One region of the Streptomyces sp. NPDC030893 genome, then DNA from elsewhere that is predicted to be linked to it. Evidence: riboswitches for the same ligand, from Rfam matches in the RefSeq annotation. Region 1 holds a riboswitch; the other holds the start of a gene.
The links. A riboswitch is a leader RNA that binds a small molecule or an ion and turns the genes downstream of it on or off. The one in region 1 is predicted to bind cyclic di-AMP.

Region 1 (7,749 bases):
GGACGCCGCCCTGGACCGTCTGGCGAAGCTGGTCTCCGAGGGCCTCGAGGAGCTTCCCGAGACCGTCTGAGCCGTTCACGAATGCGGGACCGCTCATTTCAGGGTCGCCCACCGCACTCGGAAAGGCCCGCCCGGACCACCGGGCGGGCCTTTCGCTTTCCCGAATTCCCCCTTTTTACGGGCAGCGGGGAATAGCCCCCGGGAATGACGCCCTCTTTGTATACGGCACCCGCGTTAAGGGCGCAGACTCGGCATGTTTACGGGATGTTGCGCGTTCCTCACACGGTCCGCGAGGCCGGCGCGGCCGGCACCGGAGCCGAAGCGCAGGCGGTGCGCGGCGCTCGCGCGTTCGGTGTGCAGTGCCGTGACGGACCGCGCGCGCTCGCCGTCGCCGCGTGCCACCGCGTCCGTGATCGCGCCGTGCTCCGCCCAGTACTCGACCGGGTCGGAGGGCCCCTCGGCGGCGTACATCCAGGCGATCTTGTACCGCAGCTGGGTCAGCATCGACGTCAGCGCCGGGCTGCCGCAGGCCTGGGCGAGCGTCTCGTGGAACCAGCCGCTCAGCGAGCGCAGGTCCTCGCTGTTGCCCTGCCGGGCACGCTCCTGCCCCAGCCGGACCAGGCCGCGCAGCACCTTCAGATGGGCCTCCGTGCGGCGCTGGGCCGCGCGGGAGGCGCAGAGCGGCTCGAGGAGCACGTGTGTCTCCAGCAGGTCGGCGGCCTCCCGCTCGGTGGGTTCCGCGACGCACGCGCCCGCGTGCCGGCGGGTGACGACGAAGCCCTCCGCCTCCAGCGTGCGCAGCGCCTCCCGGACGGGAACGCGGGAGACGCCGTATCTCCGGGCGAGGACCTCCTCGGTGAGCCGGCCGCCGCGTTCATGGACGCCCGCGATGATGTCGTCCCGGATCGCCGTACACACCGCGTGCGCGGGAATGCGCATGACCGACCTCCGGATCAATCCCCGTGAAACGCCGACGATTGACGTCCGCTCAGTGACTCTATGGCAATCCGCGGGAATTTCCGACGGCGATCCGGAATCCATGTGTGATTTTTGGACGACGGCGTCCTGAAACGCCGAATGCCCCGGCTCGGGAGCCGGGGCATTCGGGAAACGCGGGTGGCGCGGGACGCGTGCGTCTCAGAGGTTCACACCGTGCGCGCGGAGGTAGGCGACGGGGTCGAGGTCGGAGCCGTAGTCGGCGCCCGTACGGGCCTCGAAGTGCAGGTGCGCGCCCGTGACGTTGCCGGTCGCGCCGGAGAGGCCGATCTGCTGGCCCGCGGTGACCTGCTGGCCCGCCGAGACGGCGATGGACGACAGGTGGCCGTACTGGGTGTAGGTGCCGTCGTTCATCCTGATGACGACCTGGTTGCCGTACGCGCCGCCCCAGCCGGCCTCGACGACGGTGCCCATGCCGACCGACTGGACGGGGGTGCCGCTCGCGGCGTGGAAGTCGACACCGGTGTGGCTGCCGGAGGACCAGACGGCGCCGCCGCTCTTGTAGCCGGTCGACACGTACGAGCCGGGGATCGGGGAGACGAAGGTGTTGAGGCGGATGCGCTCGGCCTCGCGCGCGGCGCGCTCCTTCTCCGCGCGGGCCTCCTCGGCGGCCTTGGCCGCCTTCTCGCGCGCTTCCGCCTCGGCGGCCTTGCGTGCGGCGGACTCGGCCGCCTCGCGCGCGGCCTCGTGCTGGGCGGCGGCCTGGGCGTCGACGCGGTCGGCGACCTCGTCGCCCAGGGTGACCACGGGGGTGAGGCCGGTCTGCGCGGCGGCGGGCTCGGCGGCGAGCGCGGGAGCCGCGAGGGAGCCGACGACGCCGGTGCCGGTGAGCGCCGCGACGCCCGCCGCGCGGACGGTGCCGCGCTGCATCCGGCCGGGACGACGGTGCTTGCCCGGGGCGCGGGTGAACGCCATGTACAGGCTGGTCCTTTCCTTCCCTCTCGCCTACCGGGTTAGCTGACGGGTTCGGAGCAGGAAGGTCTCCTACGGACCCCCTCGCGACACGCGCGGGCGTCCGATTCACCCCAGGGACTCATGTGGGTCCCCGGCTCCCCTGGCTCGCGCCGTACGGGGACTCGGCGATGGCTGTCCGGTGCCGCGGGTGCGGCGCACTGCCCGACGAACAGCCCGCACGAAGCTAAGCGGGACGTCCCCCGATCCTCAAACCGATCACGGTTTTTGTAGCGCATCCCACAGGGCAGACAGGCAACCTCCGACCCAATTCGGGCACAAGCGGGCCCTGGTGACCTGCCGGTCACCAGGGCCCGCACGCGGGTGCCTCGCTACTCGGCCGCCACCACGGTGACTTCGCCGATACCGAGGGCCTCCACGGGTGCCTTGATCTGTGCCGCGTCACCGACGAGGACGGTCACGAGGCGGTCCACCGGGAAGGCGCTCACGACCGCCGCCGTGGCCTCCACGGTGCCGGTCGCGGCCAACTGCCGGTACAGGTCGGCCTGGTAGTGGTCCGGCAGGTGCTGCTCGACCTGGTCGGCCAGGGTGCTCGCGACGGCCGCGGCGGTCTCGTACTTGAGCGGCGCCACACCCACCAGGTTCTGCACGGCGACGTCCCGTTCGGCGTCGGTGAGCCCGTCGGCGGCGAGCGTGCGCAGCACCTTCCACAGGTCGTCGAGGGCCGGACCGGTGTTCGGGGTGTCGACGGAGCCGCTGATGGCCAGCATCGCCGCGCCCGTGCCGTCCGGTGCGGACCTGAGGACCTGTCCGAAGGAGCGTACGCCGTAGGTGTATCCCTTCTCCTCGCGCAGGACGCGGTCCAGGCGGGAGGTGAGGGTGCCGCCGAGGCAGTAGGTGCCGAGCACCTGCGCGGGCCACACGCGGTCGTGCCGGTCCGGGCCGACGCGGCCGATCAGCAGCTGCGTCTGGACGGCGCCGGGGCGGTCGACGATCACGACGCGGCCGGTGTCGTCGGCCACCACGGGCGGAACGGGCCGCGGCTCGGCCGAGGAGCCCGTCCAGGCGCCCAGCGTGTCGCCGAGCAGCTCGTCGAGGTCGACACCGGTGAGGTCGCCGACGACCACGGCGGTGGCCGTGGCGGGACGCACGTGCTTCTCGTGGAAGGCGCGGACGGCCGCGGAGTCGATGCCGGCGACGGTCTCCTCGGTGCCCTGGCGCGGGCGCGACATGCGCGAACTCGCCGGGAACAGCTCCTTGGAGAGCTCCTTCGCCGCGCGGCGGGAGGGGTTCGCCAGCTCGTGCGGGATCTCGTCGAGGCGGTTGCGGACGAGCCGCTCGATCTCGCTGTCGGCGAACGCCGGCGCCCTCAGGGCGTCGGCGAGCAGCCCGAGTCCCTTGGGCAGCCGGGAGGCCGGGACCTCCAGGCTGAGCCGGACACCGGGGTGGTCGGCGTGCGCGTCCAGGGTGGCACCGCAGCGCTCCAGTTCGGCGGCGAACTCCTCCGCGGAGTGCTTGTCGGTGCCCTCGGAGAAGGCCCGCGCCATGATCGTGGCGACCCCGTCGAGGCCGGCCGGTTCCGCCTCCAGGGGCGCGTCGAGCAGCACCTCGACGGCGACGACCTGCTGGCCGGGGCGGTGGCAGCGCAGGACCGTCAGGCCGTTGTCGAGCGAGCCGCGCTCGGGGGCCGGGAACGCCCAGGGCTTGGCCTCGCCGGCCTGCGGCTGCGGGTGGAAGTCCATGGTGGCGAGCTCGGTCACTTCGCCGCCTCCTCGTTCTCGTCGGTGCCGGCGGCCGCGTCGGCCTCGGGGGCGACGGGCTCGTAGACGAGCACCGCGCGGTTGTCGGGGCGCAGCCGGCTCTTGGCGACCTCCTGCACCTCCTGCGCCGTCACCTCCAGGACGCGCTGGACGGCGGTCAGGGCGAGCTGCGGGTCGCCGAACAGCACGGCGTACCGGCACAGTTCGTCGGCACGGCCCGCGACCGTGCCGAGCCGGTCGAGCCACTCGCGCTCCAACTGGGCCTGCGCGCGCTCCATTTCCTCGTCCGTCGGGCCCTGCTCGGCGAACCGGGCGAGCTCCTCGTCGATGGCGGACTCGATGACCGGCACCTCGACGTCGCCGGACGTCTTCACGTCCAGCCAGCCCAGGGACGGCGCCCCGGCCAGCCGCAGCAGGCCGAACCCGGCGGCCACCGCCGTGCGGTCGCGTCGTACGAGACGGTTGTAGATCCGCGAGGACTCGCCGCCGCCGAGGATGGTGAGCGCCACGTCGACGGCGTCGCACGCGCGCGTGCCGTCCTCCGGCAGCCGGTAGGCGGCCATCAGCGCACGCGCGGGGACCTCCTCCTCCACGACCTCGCGCAGCTGCTCGCCCATGACGTCGGGCAGCGAGCCGTCGCGCGGGGCGGGCTTGCCGTCGTGGGACGGGATGGAGCCGAAGTACTTCTCGATCCACGCGAGCGTCTGCTCCGGGTCGATGTCGCCGACGACGGAGAGCACGGCGTTGTTCGGCGCGTAGTACGTACGGAAGAACTGGCGGGCGTCCTCCAGGGTGGCCGCGTCCAGGTCCGCCATCGAGCCGATGGGCGTGTGGTGGTACGGGTGGCCCTCCGGGTAGGCGAGGGCGGTCAGCTTCTCGAAGGCCGTGCCGTAGGGGACGTTGTCGTAGCGCTGGCGGCGCTCGTTCTTGACGACGTCCCGCTGGTTCTCCATGGACTCGTCGTCCAGGGCGGTCAGCAGGGAGCCCATGCGGTCGGCCTCCAGCCAGAGGGCGAGCTCCAGCTGGTGGGCGGGCATCGTCTCGAAGTAGTTGGTCCGCTCGAAGCTGGTGGTGCCGTTGAGGGAGCCGCCGGCGCCCTGGACCAGCTCGAAGTGACCGTTGCCCTTCACCTGGGCGGAGCCCTGGAACATCAGGTGCTCGAAAAGGTGAGCCAGACCGGTACGTCCCTTGACTTCGTGGCGTGAGCCCACGTCGTACCAGAGACACACCGCGGCGACCGGGGTCAGGTGGTCCTCGGAGAGCACCACGCGCAGGCCGTTGGCCAGGCGGTGCTCGGTCGCTGTCAGGCCGCCGGAGCCTGCCTGGGCTGTGGCCGTGTGACCCATGGGCATGTACGTCCCTTCGATCGCGGAGGCGGTCGTCGTTTCCGCCGTTTCTGCCGGTCCTGCCACTGTATGCAAGCGCGCGGACGGCCGGAGAAGTTCCCGCCGGGGGTGGGCTACGCCGAGAGCGAGAATGCCGCAACGCCCCACGGCCAGCCCCGCCTCCACTCCCGCACCCGCGGACAGCCGCGCCACCGCAGCCGCGCCTCCGCACCCGCGCGCAGCCGCGCCACCGCTCCCGCGGGCAGTCGTGCCGCTGGGGCGGCACGGGTGGGCGCGACGGCACCCCGCAAACGCCGGGCCGCGTGACAAACCCCCGGCCCACACCACCGCCGGTGACCGGACAGCCCGCGCGCAGTGCAGCCCAGCACACCCGCCGCGTACCCTGCTCACCCACCCCCACCGACCCCCCGGACCCGGGACCCTGGTCCCGTCTGTCAGTGCGACGGTCCACAATGGTCCGCGTCAGATCCCGTCCCACGCTCAGCAAGGAGCCGGCAGCGATGGCCCGCCGCAGCACGAAGACCCCGCCGCCCGACGACTCGTACGAGGAGAAGATCCTCGACATCGACGTCGTCGACGAGATGCAGGGCTCCTTCCTCGAGTACGCCTACTCCGTCATCTACTCCCGCGCCCTGCCGGACGCGCGGGACGGCCTGAAGCCCGTGCACCGCCGCATCGTCTACCAGATGAACGAGATGGGGCTGCGCCGCGAGCGCGGCTACGTGAAGTGCGCCCGTGTCGTCGGCGAGGTCATGGGCAAGCTGCACCCCCACGGCGACGCGTCGATCTACGACGCCCTGGTGCGCATGGCGCAGTCGTTCTCGATGCGCGTCCCCCTGGTCGACGGCCACGGCAACTTCGGCTCGCTGGGCAACGACGACCCGCCCGCGGCGATGCGGTACACCGAGTGCCGGATGGCCGAGGCCACCAGTCTGATGACCGAGTCCATCGACGAGGACACGGTCGACTTCACGCCCAACTACGACGGCCAGGAGCAGGAGCCGGTGGCGCTGCCCGCCGCGTTCCCGAACCTGCTGGTCAACGGCGCGTCGGGGATCGCCGTCGGTATGGCCACCAACATGCCGCCGCACAACCTGCGCGAGGTGATCGCGGCCGCGCGGCACCTGATCCGGCACCCGGGCGCCGATCTCGACGCCCTGATGAAGCACGTCCCCGGCCCCGACCTGCCCACCGGCGGCCGGATCGTCGGCCTCTCCGGCGTCCGGGACGCCTACGAGACGGGCCGCGGCACGTTCAAGATCCGCGCGACGGTCACCGTGGAGGACGTGACGGCCCGCCGCAAGGGCCTGGTCGTCACCGAACTGCCGTTCACGGTCGGTCCGGAGAAGGTGATCGGCAAGATCAAGGACCTGGTCGGGTCGAAGAAGCTCCAGGGCATCGCCGACGTCAAGGACCTCACCGACCGCGAGCACGGGCTGCGCCTGGTCATCGAGATCAAGAACGGCTTCGTGCCGGAGGCGGTACTGGAGCAGCTGTACAAGCTGACGCCGATGGAGGAGTCCTTCGGTATCAACAACGTGGCCCTGGTGGACGGCCAGCCGCTCACCCTCGGCCTCAAGGAACTCCTGGAGGTCTACCTCGACCACCGGTTCGACGTCGTGCGCCGGCGTTCGGAGTTCCGCCGCGGCAAGCGGCGCGACCGCCTCCACCTCGTCGAGGGTCTGCTCACGGCGCTGGTGGACATCGACGAGGTCATCCGTCTCATCCGCTCCAGTGAGAACTCGGCGCAGGCCAAGCAGCGTCTGATGGAGCGCTTCTCCCTCAGCGACGTGCAGACCCAGTACATCCTGGACACGCCGCTGCGCCGCCTCACCAAGTACGACCGGATCGAGCTGGAGGCCGAGAAGGACCGGCTGAACGAGGAGATCGAGGAACTGACCCGAATCCTCGACTCGGACGCCGAGCTGCGCAAGCTGGTCTCCGCCGAACTGGCCGCGGTGGCCAAGAAGTTCGGCAACGACCGGCGTACGCTCCTGCTGGAGTCGGCCGGCGCCCCGGCCGCCGCCGTACCGCTGCAGGTGGCGGACGACCCGTGCCGTGTCCTGCTGTCCTCCACGGGCCTGCTCGCCCGTACGGCGAACGACGAGCCGCTTGCCACCGGCGGCAAGCGGGTCAAGCACGACGTGATCGTCTCGGCGGCGCCGGCGACGGCCCGCGGTGAGATCGGGGTCGTCACCTCGTCGGGACGTCTGCTCCGGCTGAACGTCGTGGACCTGCCGCAGCTCCCGGAGACCATGCCGACGCCGAACCTGTCGGGCGGGGCCCCGGTGGCGGAGTTCGTGTCCCTGGAGGACGACGAGCAGGTGGTGTGCCTGACCACGCTGGACGAGTCGTCACCGGGCCTGGCGCTCGGTACGGAACAGGGCGTGGTCAAGCGCGTGGTGCCCGACTACCCCTCCAACAAGGAGGAGCTGGAGGTCATCACGCTCAGGGAGGGCGACCGGATCGTCGGCGGGATCGAGCTGCGCACCGGCGACGAGGACCTGGTCTTCATCAGCGACGACGCGCAGCTGCTGCGCTATCCGGCGGCTCAGGTCCGCCCGCAGGGCCGCCCCGCGGGCGGTATGGCGGGGATCAAGCTGACCGAGGGTGCGAAGGTCATCAGTTTCACGGCGGTCGATCCGGCGGTGGACGCGGTGGTCTTCACGGTCGCGGGTTCGCGCGGCACGCTGGACGACTCCGTCCAGACGACGGCCAAACTCACCCCGTTCGAC
Region 2 (7,749 bases), on a different contig from region 1:
TCCTTCCCAGGGGGTGGCCGCACGGTCACAAGCCGGCGGCCGTCGTTCCGGTACCGCCGGACGGGTGGAGGGTCCGCCGGTCTGCTGCGAACTCGGGCCGCTATAAAGGAGTTTGCCCGTGTGCCGACGTCTCATCCGTCCGGTACCGGAACATCCAGGGTCGCCCGCCGGCACCCGTCCGGTCCATCGGTCGCGGGCCCCATCCCCCAGGGGGAACGGAGCGCACACGCGGCCCCGGCCGGTCGGGGCCGCGGGGGAAAAATGGGGGTTGTCACCGATGGCACCAGACCCTTTCAGCGGACACGCTGGATCCTGACGGCCCGCGCCGCGCCCCCGGTCCGCGGGTCCGTCGCGGGCTTCCGCCGCACCGGGAGCCCGGGCGAGCGGCCATGGTGAGGAGGCGGTAGGCGGGTGCCTCTGTTCTGGCGGATCTTCATGCTGAACGCCGTCGTGCTCGTCGTTGCCACGGCCCTTCTGCTGGGACCCGTCACCGTATCCACCCCCGTACTGCTCACCGAGGCCGCGGTCCTCACCGTGGGCCTGGGCGCCATGCTGGTCGCCAACGCGCTGCTGCTGCGGGTCGGGCTCACGCCGCTGCAGCGGCTGACCCGCGCCATGACCACCACCGACCTGCTCCGCCCGGGGCACCGGCCCGCGGTCGGCGGGCGCGGCGAGATCGCCGAACTGATCACCACGTTCAACACCATGCTCGACCGGCTGGAGGACGAGCGCGCCACCAGCAGCGCCCGCGCCCTGTCCGCGCAGGAGGGGGAACGCCGCCGCGTCGCCCAGGAGCTGCACGACGAGGTCGGCCAGTCCCTGACCGCCGTGCTGCTCCAGCTCAAGCGAGCCGCCGACCACGCCCCGCCCGAGCTGCGCGAGGAGCTGCGGATGGTGCAGGAGACCACCCGCGCGAGCCTGGACGAGATCCGGCGCATCGCCCGCCGGCTGCGCCCCGGTGTGCTCGACGAGCTGGGCCTGGCCAGCGCCCTCAAGGCCCTCGCCACCGAGTTCGGCGGCCCCGGGCTGAGCGTCCAGCACAGCCTCGCCCCCGACCTGCCGGAGCTGGACCGGGAGACGGAGCTGGTCATCTACCGGGTCGCCCAGGAGGGCCTCACCAACACCGCCCGGCACTCCGGCGCCCGTCGCGCCGAGCTCGCCCTGTACCGGGCGCCCGGCGGTGTCGAGCTGCGGGTCCGTGACGACGGCCGGGGTACCGGCCCGGCCCAGGAGGGCGCCGGTATCCGCGGGATGCGGGAGCGCGCGCTGCTCGTCGGCGCCGTGGTGACCGTGGAGTCCCCCGTCGGCGGCGGCACCGAGGTGCGCCTGGCCGTGCCCGTCCCCGCCCGTTTCCCCGCGCACGCCCTCGTTCCGCTGCGGGGCCCGTCCTCGCCCGCCCACTCCCCGCCCCCGTGACCGATGTCCCCCGACCGGAAACGCTGACATGACCGAGCAGGCCCCCACCCGTATCCTCCTCGCCGACGACCACGCGCTGGTCCGCCGGGGGGTTCGCCTCATCCTGGACAGCGAACCGGATCTGACCGTCGTGGCCGAGGCCGCAGACGGTGCCGAAGCCCTCGAACGGGCCCGTGAGCACCGCCCCGACCTGGCCATCCTCGACATCGCCATGCCCCGTCTGACCGGGCTGCAGGCGGCCCGCGAGCTCTCCCGCACGCTGCCGGAGACGCGGATCCTCATCCTGACCATGTACGACAACGAGCAGTTCTTCTTCGAGGCGCTCGCCGCCGGCGCCTCGGGGTACGTGCTGAAGTCCGTCGCCGACCAGGATCTCGTCGAGGCCTGTCACGCCACCATGCGCGGGGAGCCGTTCCTCTACCCCGGAGCGGTCAACGCCCTGATCCACAACTACCTCGACCTCGCGCGGGAGGGCCGGACCCTGCCGGCCAAGGCCATCACCGACCGCGAGGAGGAGATCCTCAAGCTCGTCGCCGAGGGCAACACCTCGCAGCAGATCGCCGACCTCCTGGTGATCAGCCCCAAGACGGTGGAGCGGCACCGCGCCAACCTGCTGGCCAAGCTGGGCCTGAAGGACCGCCTGGAACTCACCCGGTACGCCATCCGCGTGGGCCTCATCGAGGCCTGACCCGTCAGGGGCGCGGGCGCCCGGCCGCCCGGCGGGTTGTCAGACTGGGGCCGGCCGGACCCTGGCCGCGCCCGCCGCCCCACCCTCACCCGGAGTACGCCGATGCGCCGTCCGTACGTCCTGCTGTCCGCCGCCGTCTCCCTCGACGGCTACCTGGACGACACCGGCCCCGACCGGCTGCTGCTGTCCGGCCCGGCCGACTTCGACCGGGTCGACGAGGTACGGGCGGGGGTGGACGCCATCCTGATCGGCGCCGGCACGATCCGCGCGGACAACCCCCGGCTGCTGGTCAACTCGCCCGAGCGGCGTGCCGCCCGGATCGGCGCGGGCAGGCCCGAGTACCCGCTCAAGGTCACCGTCAGCGGATCCGGCGACCTCGATCCGGCGGCGCGGTTCTGGCACACCGGCGGCGAGAAGGTGCTCTACACCACCGACGAGGGCGCCGAGCGGGCCCACGCCCTCGGCCTCGCCGCCGACGTCGTCCCGCTCGGCCCCGCACTGGACTGGCGGCGGCTGCTGGAGCACCTGTACACCGTGCGCGGGGTGCGGCGGCTGATGGTGGAGGGCGGCGGCCTGATCCACACCCAGCTGATCACCCAGGGGCTCGCCGACGAACTCCAGCTGGTCCTCGCCCCGCTGTTCGTCGGCGACCCGGAGGCCCCCCGCCTCTTCGGCCCCGGCTCCTACCAGGGCGGCCGGCTGCGCCTTGTGGAGACCCGCCAGGTCGGCGACGTCGTCCTGACGCGCTACGAACCCACCGCGCCCGGCACGGGTGCGCTGCCCTCCGCCGCCGACCACCACTGGCTGGCCCTCGCCTGCGAGCTGGCCGCCGAGTGCCCGCCCTCCGACACCGCGTTCAGTGTCGGCGCGGTGGTGGTGGCCGCCGACGGTACGGAGCTGGCGCGCGGCCACTCCCGGGAGGGCACGGACCCGGTGGTGCACGCGGAGGAGGCCGCGCTCGCCAAGACCGACCCCACGGACCCCCGCCTCGCCGGCGCCACCGTGTACTCCAGCCTGGAGCCGTGCGCCCGGCGCGCGTCCCGCCCGGCGCCCTGCGCCCGGCTGATCCTGGACGCGGGGGTACGGCGGGTGGTCACGGCCTGGCGGGAGCCGGACACGTTCGTGGCGGACGCCGACGGCAGCGGCGTACTGGAGGACGGGGGAGCCACCGTCGTGGTCCTGCCGGAGCACGAGGAGCGGGCCAAGGCGCCGAACCGGCACCTGACCGGCGGCTGAGAACGGGGCCGCCGGTCACGGGTGTGCGTGGTGTCCCGCGGATGACGTACACTGGTTTCAACGACGCGGGGTGGAGCAGCTCGGTAGCTCGCTGGGCTCATAACCCAGAGGTCGCAGGTTCAAATCCTGTCCCCGCTACTGAAGGCCGAGGGCCGGAATCCGACAAGGATTCCGGCCCTCGGTGTTTTCCGTGCGCTCCGCCCTCCGGCCGCCTTCTCACTCACGGTGATCGCGCCGTCCCGCAGCGCATAACAACTGACGAACCGTCAGGAATGGGCCGGCATCTGAAGCGGGGTCAACTCGCCCGGTTTTGCCCGCTGGTGGCGGGTAAGTCCCCCCGGGATTCGCTAATGATCAAGAGGAACGGCTTGGAATCCGGCCCTCGCGTCTATTAACGTTCGATAACGCAGCGCGGTCGTCCCAGCCGTCACAGAAGGCGGCTCCGTGCGCACGCGCCGAATCCCGCAAGGGAACCGGGGAACCAACAACTTGGGGTGAATCGCGTGGATGCGGCCGTGGAGACACGGCTCGCAGACGCGCGTAGGAGACCTTCCTGCTCCGAACCCGTCAGCTAACCCGGTAGGCGAGAAGGAAGGAAAGGAGTACGCCCACGTGGCGTCCAACCCGCCTGCCCCCGAGGCCCCGTTCAAGCCGAGCGACACCTTCGCCTACGGCGGAGTCCGCACCGACGAGGGCCCCTTCGAGGAGTGGAACCCCACCGCGGAGTCCATTCGCCCCGTACGGGGCCGGCATCGCGTCGCCAAGCAGCGCGGCGGAGGACTCGCCCGCAGCTCCACCGTCCTCGGTGTCGGTGTCATCGCCGCGGTCGGCGCCGGCGGCATGGCCACCGCGCAGACCGGCAAGCCCCCGGTCTCGATCTCCATGCCCGACCTCCCCAACGTGGGTTCCCTCATCTCGGACGAGGAAACGCCCAAGGGATCGGCCACGCCGCTCAGCACCCTCGGCATGACGGAGGCCGACGCCGAGCAGGGCGCCGCCGGCGCCGGTGAGGCACTGCGCTCCCGGATCATGGCCCAGGTCGAGCAGCAGCAGACGCAGGCCGAGGCCAAGGCCGCCGCCGAGGCCCTCGCCGCCGCCGAGAAGCAGGCCGCCGAGGCCGCCGCCAAGGCGGAGAAGGAGGCCAAGGCCAAGGCCGAGGCCGCCAAGAAGAAGGCGGAGGAGGAGGCCGCGAAGGCGGCCGAGGCCAAGCGCCTCGCCGAGCTGGCCAAGCAGTACACGCTGCCGACCTCCTCGTACACCATCTCCTCGACGTTCGGTCAGTCCGGCGCCTACTGGTCCTCCGGCCAGCACACCGGCCTCGACTTCGCCGCCCCCACCGGCACCCTGATCAAGGCCGTCCACACCGGCACGATCACCTCCGCCGGCTGGGACGGCTCCTACGGCTACAAGACCGTGCTCACGCTCGACGACGGCACCGAGATCTGGTACGCCCACCAGTCCTCCATCAGCGTCAGCGTCGGTCAGAAGGTCAACACCGGCGATGTGATCGGCCGCGTCGGCTCCACCGGCAACTCCACCGGGGCCCACCTCCACCTGGAGGTCCACACCGGCGGCTCCTCCTCGGGCATCGACCCGATGGCGTGGCTGCAGAGCAAGGGCCTCAACCCCTGAGCCACCCCCTCTGATCCCTGCCGCCCCTGAATCCCGGCAGTCCCGACGACGACCCCCCGACGTCAGGGCTGCCGGTCAGGTGTTTTCGGGGCCGCTCCGTGGGACCGGACCGGTCAGGAACGGTGGGCGTCCGGGTCGTACGCCGGATAGGGGTGCCCGTAGGGCGGGTGCCCGTGCGCGGGATGCGCGTACGGCGGAGGGCCCGCGGGGTGAGTGCCGTACGGGTGAGGCCCGTACGGAAGCCACCCGTACGCCCCGTGCACCGGCCACGGTGCGGCGGCGGGCGGCGCGGTGAGACGGGCCGCGTGGTCCAGCGCCGGGCGGGCCGCTCCCCGCCGCTGCCACAGCTCCAGCAGCAGCGCCCGTTCCCGGGTCACGAAGTCCGTCCCGGCCTTCCCCGCCCGGCCCCGGTGCCGCAGGAACGCCAGCGACGTCGCGTACGCCTCGTACTGCGCGACCGCGCGCGCCGCCGGTCTCCCGCCGTACCGGCGCGCGTACTGGCGGGCCAGGCGCCTCGCCCGCATCGAACCGAGCGCGAACGGCTCCGCCGGGGTGAGCCAGCCGGCGACCGCATAGGCGGGCAGCTCCTCCCGCACGGTCCGCAGCTCCCGCTGCCGGGTCCACACCACCAGCCAGGTCAGCAGGCCGAACGACGGCAGCATGAACGCCGCGTAGACCGCGAAGAAGCCGTACTGGCCGAGGGTGGCCGAGCCGTTCCACAGCGCGTGCACGCCCATCGCGAGGACCAGCCCGGCGAGCGGCAGCAGCACCCGCCGCCACCGCTGCCGGTCCGTGGACAGCGCGGCGATGCCGAAGCCGATCCCGGTGAGCACGCTGAACAGGGGATGCGCGAACGGCGACATGACGATGCGGACGAAGAACGTCGCCGCGGTGACCGAGGCCACACCGCTGCCGCCGGTGAGCTGGTCGGTGCCGAAGGCCGTGCCGAGATAGAGGATGTTCTCGGTGAACGCGAACCCGGTGGCGGTGACCCCGGCGATCACCACGCCGTCGAGGATCCCGGTGAAGTCGCGTCTGCGGAAGAGGAAGACCAGCAGGACGGCCGCCGCCTTCGCGGACTCCTCCACGACCGGCGCTATGACCGTCGCGCCCAGGGTGTCCGCGCCGATGGGATCGGCCGTCGCCGTCGCTATCCACCGCGTGGCGAAACTGTTCGCGACGATCGCTATCAGCGCCGCCGCGCACGCTCCCCAGGCGAAGGCGAACAGCAGGTTCCGCCACGGTCCCGGCTCCACGCGGTCCAGCCAGCGGAAGGCGGCCAGCAGCAGCGGCACCGGGAGCACGGCCAGACCGAGCCCGACCAGGAAACCTTCCGTCCCCGTCTGCTCGCGGACCAGGGCCAGGATCACCAGGCCGGAGAGCGTGAGCAGGGTGATCAGCGCGCCGTAGCGCACCCAGGGCCGCTGCCACCAGTGCGCGTGCCGCGCCGGCCCGCCGGGAAGGCCGTCCGGCTGCGCCGGGAGCGGAGGGCTGGTGACCACGGGATCGACCCTAACGACGCAGGGGCAGGACGGCGTGCGGTCTCAGGCTCGGTGCCCGGCCCGCTCCTCGTGCGGTACGCGGCGGAAGAGCAGGTCGTTCACGACATGTCCCTTGTCCAGTCCCTGCCCCTCGAAACGAGTGCGCGGACGGAACCCGGGACGCGGCGCGAAACCGCCCTCCGCCCGCGTGTTCTCGAACGCGGGATGCGCGGTGAGCACCTCCAGCATCTGCTCCGCGTACGGCTCCCAGTCGGTGGCGCAGTGCACGACCGCCCCCGGCCGCAGCCGGGCCGCGGCGAGGGTGAGGAACTCCGGCTGGATCAGCCGCCGCTTGTGGTGCCGCTTCTTGGGCCACGGGTCGGGGAAGTAGACGCGCAGTCCGTCCAGGGAGTCCGGGGCGAGCATCTCGCGCAGCAGGATGATCGCGTCGCCGTTGCCCACCCGGACGTTGGCCAGCCCGTGCTGTTCGGCGAGGTTGAGCAGATTGCCCTGGCCGGGGGTGTGCACGTCGACCGCGAGGAGGTTGGTGTCCGGGTCGGCCCCGGCCATCTCCGCGGTCGCCTCGCCCATGCCGAAGCCGATCTCCAGCACGACCGGGTTGCCGTTGCCGAAGAACTCGGCGAGATCCAGCCGCCGGCTGCCGTCGATGTCGAAACCCCACAGCGGCCACAGCCGCTGCAGCGCGTCCGCCTGCCCGGCGGTGACGCGGCTGCGGCGCGGCTGGAAGCTGCGGATCCGCCGCTCGAAGTGCGACCCGGCGGGATCGGCCTTCGGACCGTCCGGGAACCGCGGCTCGCCCTTGGCCCGGGTACGGCGGATCGACACACCGGGCGCGGGTGCCGGGTGCGGTGCTTCGGGGGTGCTCACGGAGTCAGACACAGTGCTGTCGATTTTACGGGGGCGCGGGCACGGTCCGGCCTGCCCTCACCTTCCCTCCTCCGTGAGCTGCGCCATCGCGCGCCCCGCGATCTCCCGGCCGATCGGCAGGGACGCCGTCGCCGCGGGCGAGGGCGCGTTCAGCACGTGCACCGCGCGGGGGGTCTCCTGGATCAGGAAGTCGTCGGCCGGTGTGCCGTCCCGCAGGACCGCCTGCGCTCTCACCCCGGCGGGCGCCGGCACCAGGTCCTCGTCCCGCACGGCCGGCAGCAGCCGGCGCACCGCCCGGGTGAAGGCCGCTCGGGACAGGGAGCGGTGCAGCTCTCCGGCGCCGTACCGCCAGTGGCGGCGGGCCAGCTGCCAGGAGCCCGGCCAGGCCAGGGTCGCGCCCAGCTCACG

Region 2: another riboswitch for cyclic di-AMP. It lies ahead of ACZ434_RS30490 (M23 family metallopeptidase); the one in region 1 lies ahead of ACZ434_RS29400 (M23 family metallopeptidase).

The regions. Positions count from the first base shown of each region.
Region 1 is NZ_JBVIFC010000021.1:48,715-56,463, reverse strand. Features, by position in the region: gene ACZ434_RS29410 (HPr family phosphocarrier protein) at 1-70, shown strand, start outside; gene ACZ434_RS29405 (GntR family transcriptional regulator) at 235-939, opposite strand; gene ACZ434_RS29400 (M23 family metallopeptidase) at 1,138-1,911, opposite strand; cyclic di-AMP (ydaO/yuaA leader) riboswitch at 1,924-2,088, opposite strand; gene ACZ434_RS29395 (M16 family metallopeptidase) at 2,280-3,668, opposite strand; gene ACZ434_RS29390 (M16 family metallopeptidase) at 3,665-5,020, opposite strand; gene ACZ434_RS29385 (DNA gyrase/topoisomerase IV subunit A) at 5,515-7,749, shown strand, end outside.
Region 2 is NZ_JBVIFC010000024.1:12,496-20,244, reverse strand. Features, by position in the region: gene ACZ434_RS30510 (HAMP domain-containing sensor histidine kinase) at 412-1,416, shown strand; gene ACZ434_RS30505 (response regulator) at 1,445-2,104, shown strand; gene ACZ434_RS30500 (dihydrofolate reductase family protein) at 2,207-3,340, shown strand; tRNA gene ACZ434_RS30495 (tRNA-Met) at 3,405-3,478, shown strand; cyclic di-AMP (ydaO/yuaA leader) riboswitch at 3,784-3,941, shown strand; gene ACZ434_RS30490 (M23 family metallopeptidase) at 3,953-4,972, shown strand; gene ACZ434_RS30485 (PrsW family intramembrane metalloprotease) at 5,086-6,474, opposite strand; gene trmB (tRNA (guanosine(46)-N7)-methyltransferase TrmB) at 6,517-7,341, opposite strand; gene lhgO (L-2-hydroxyglutarate oxidase) at 7,399-7,749, opposite strand, start outside.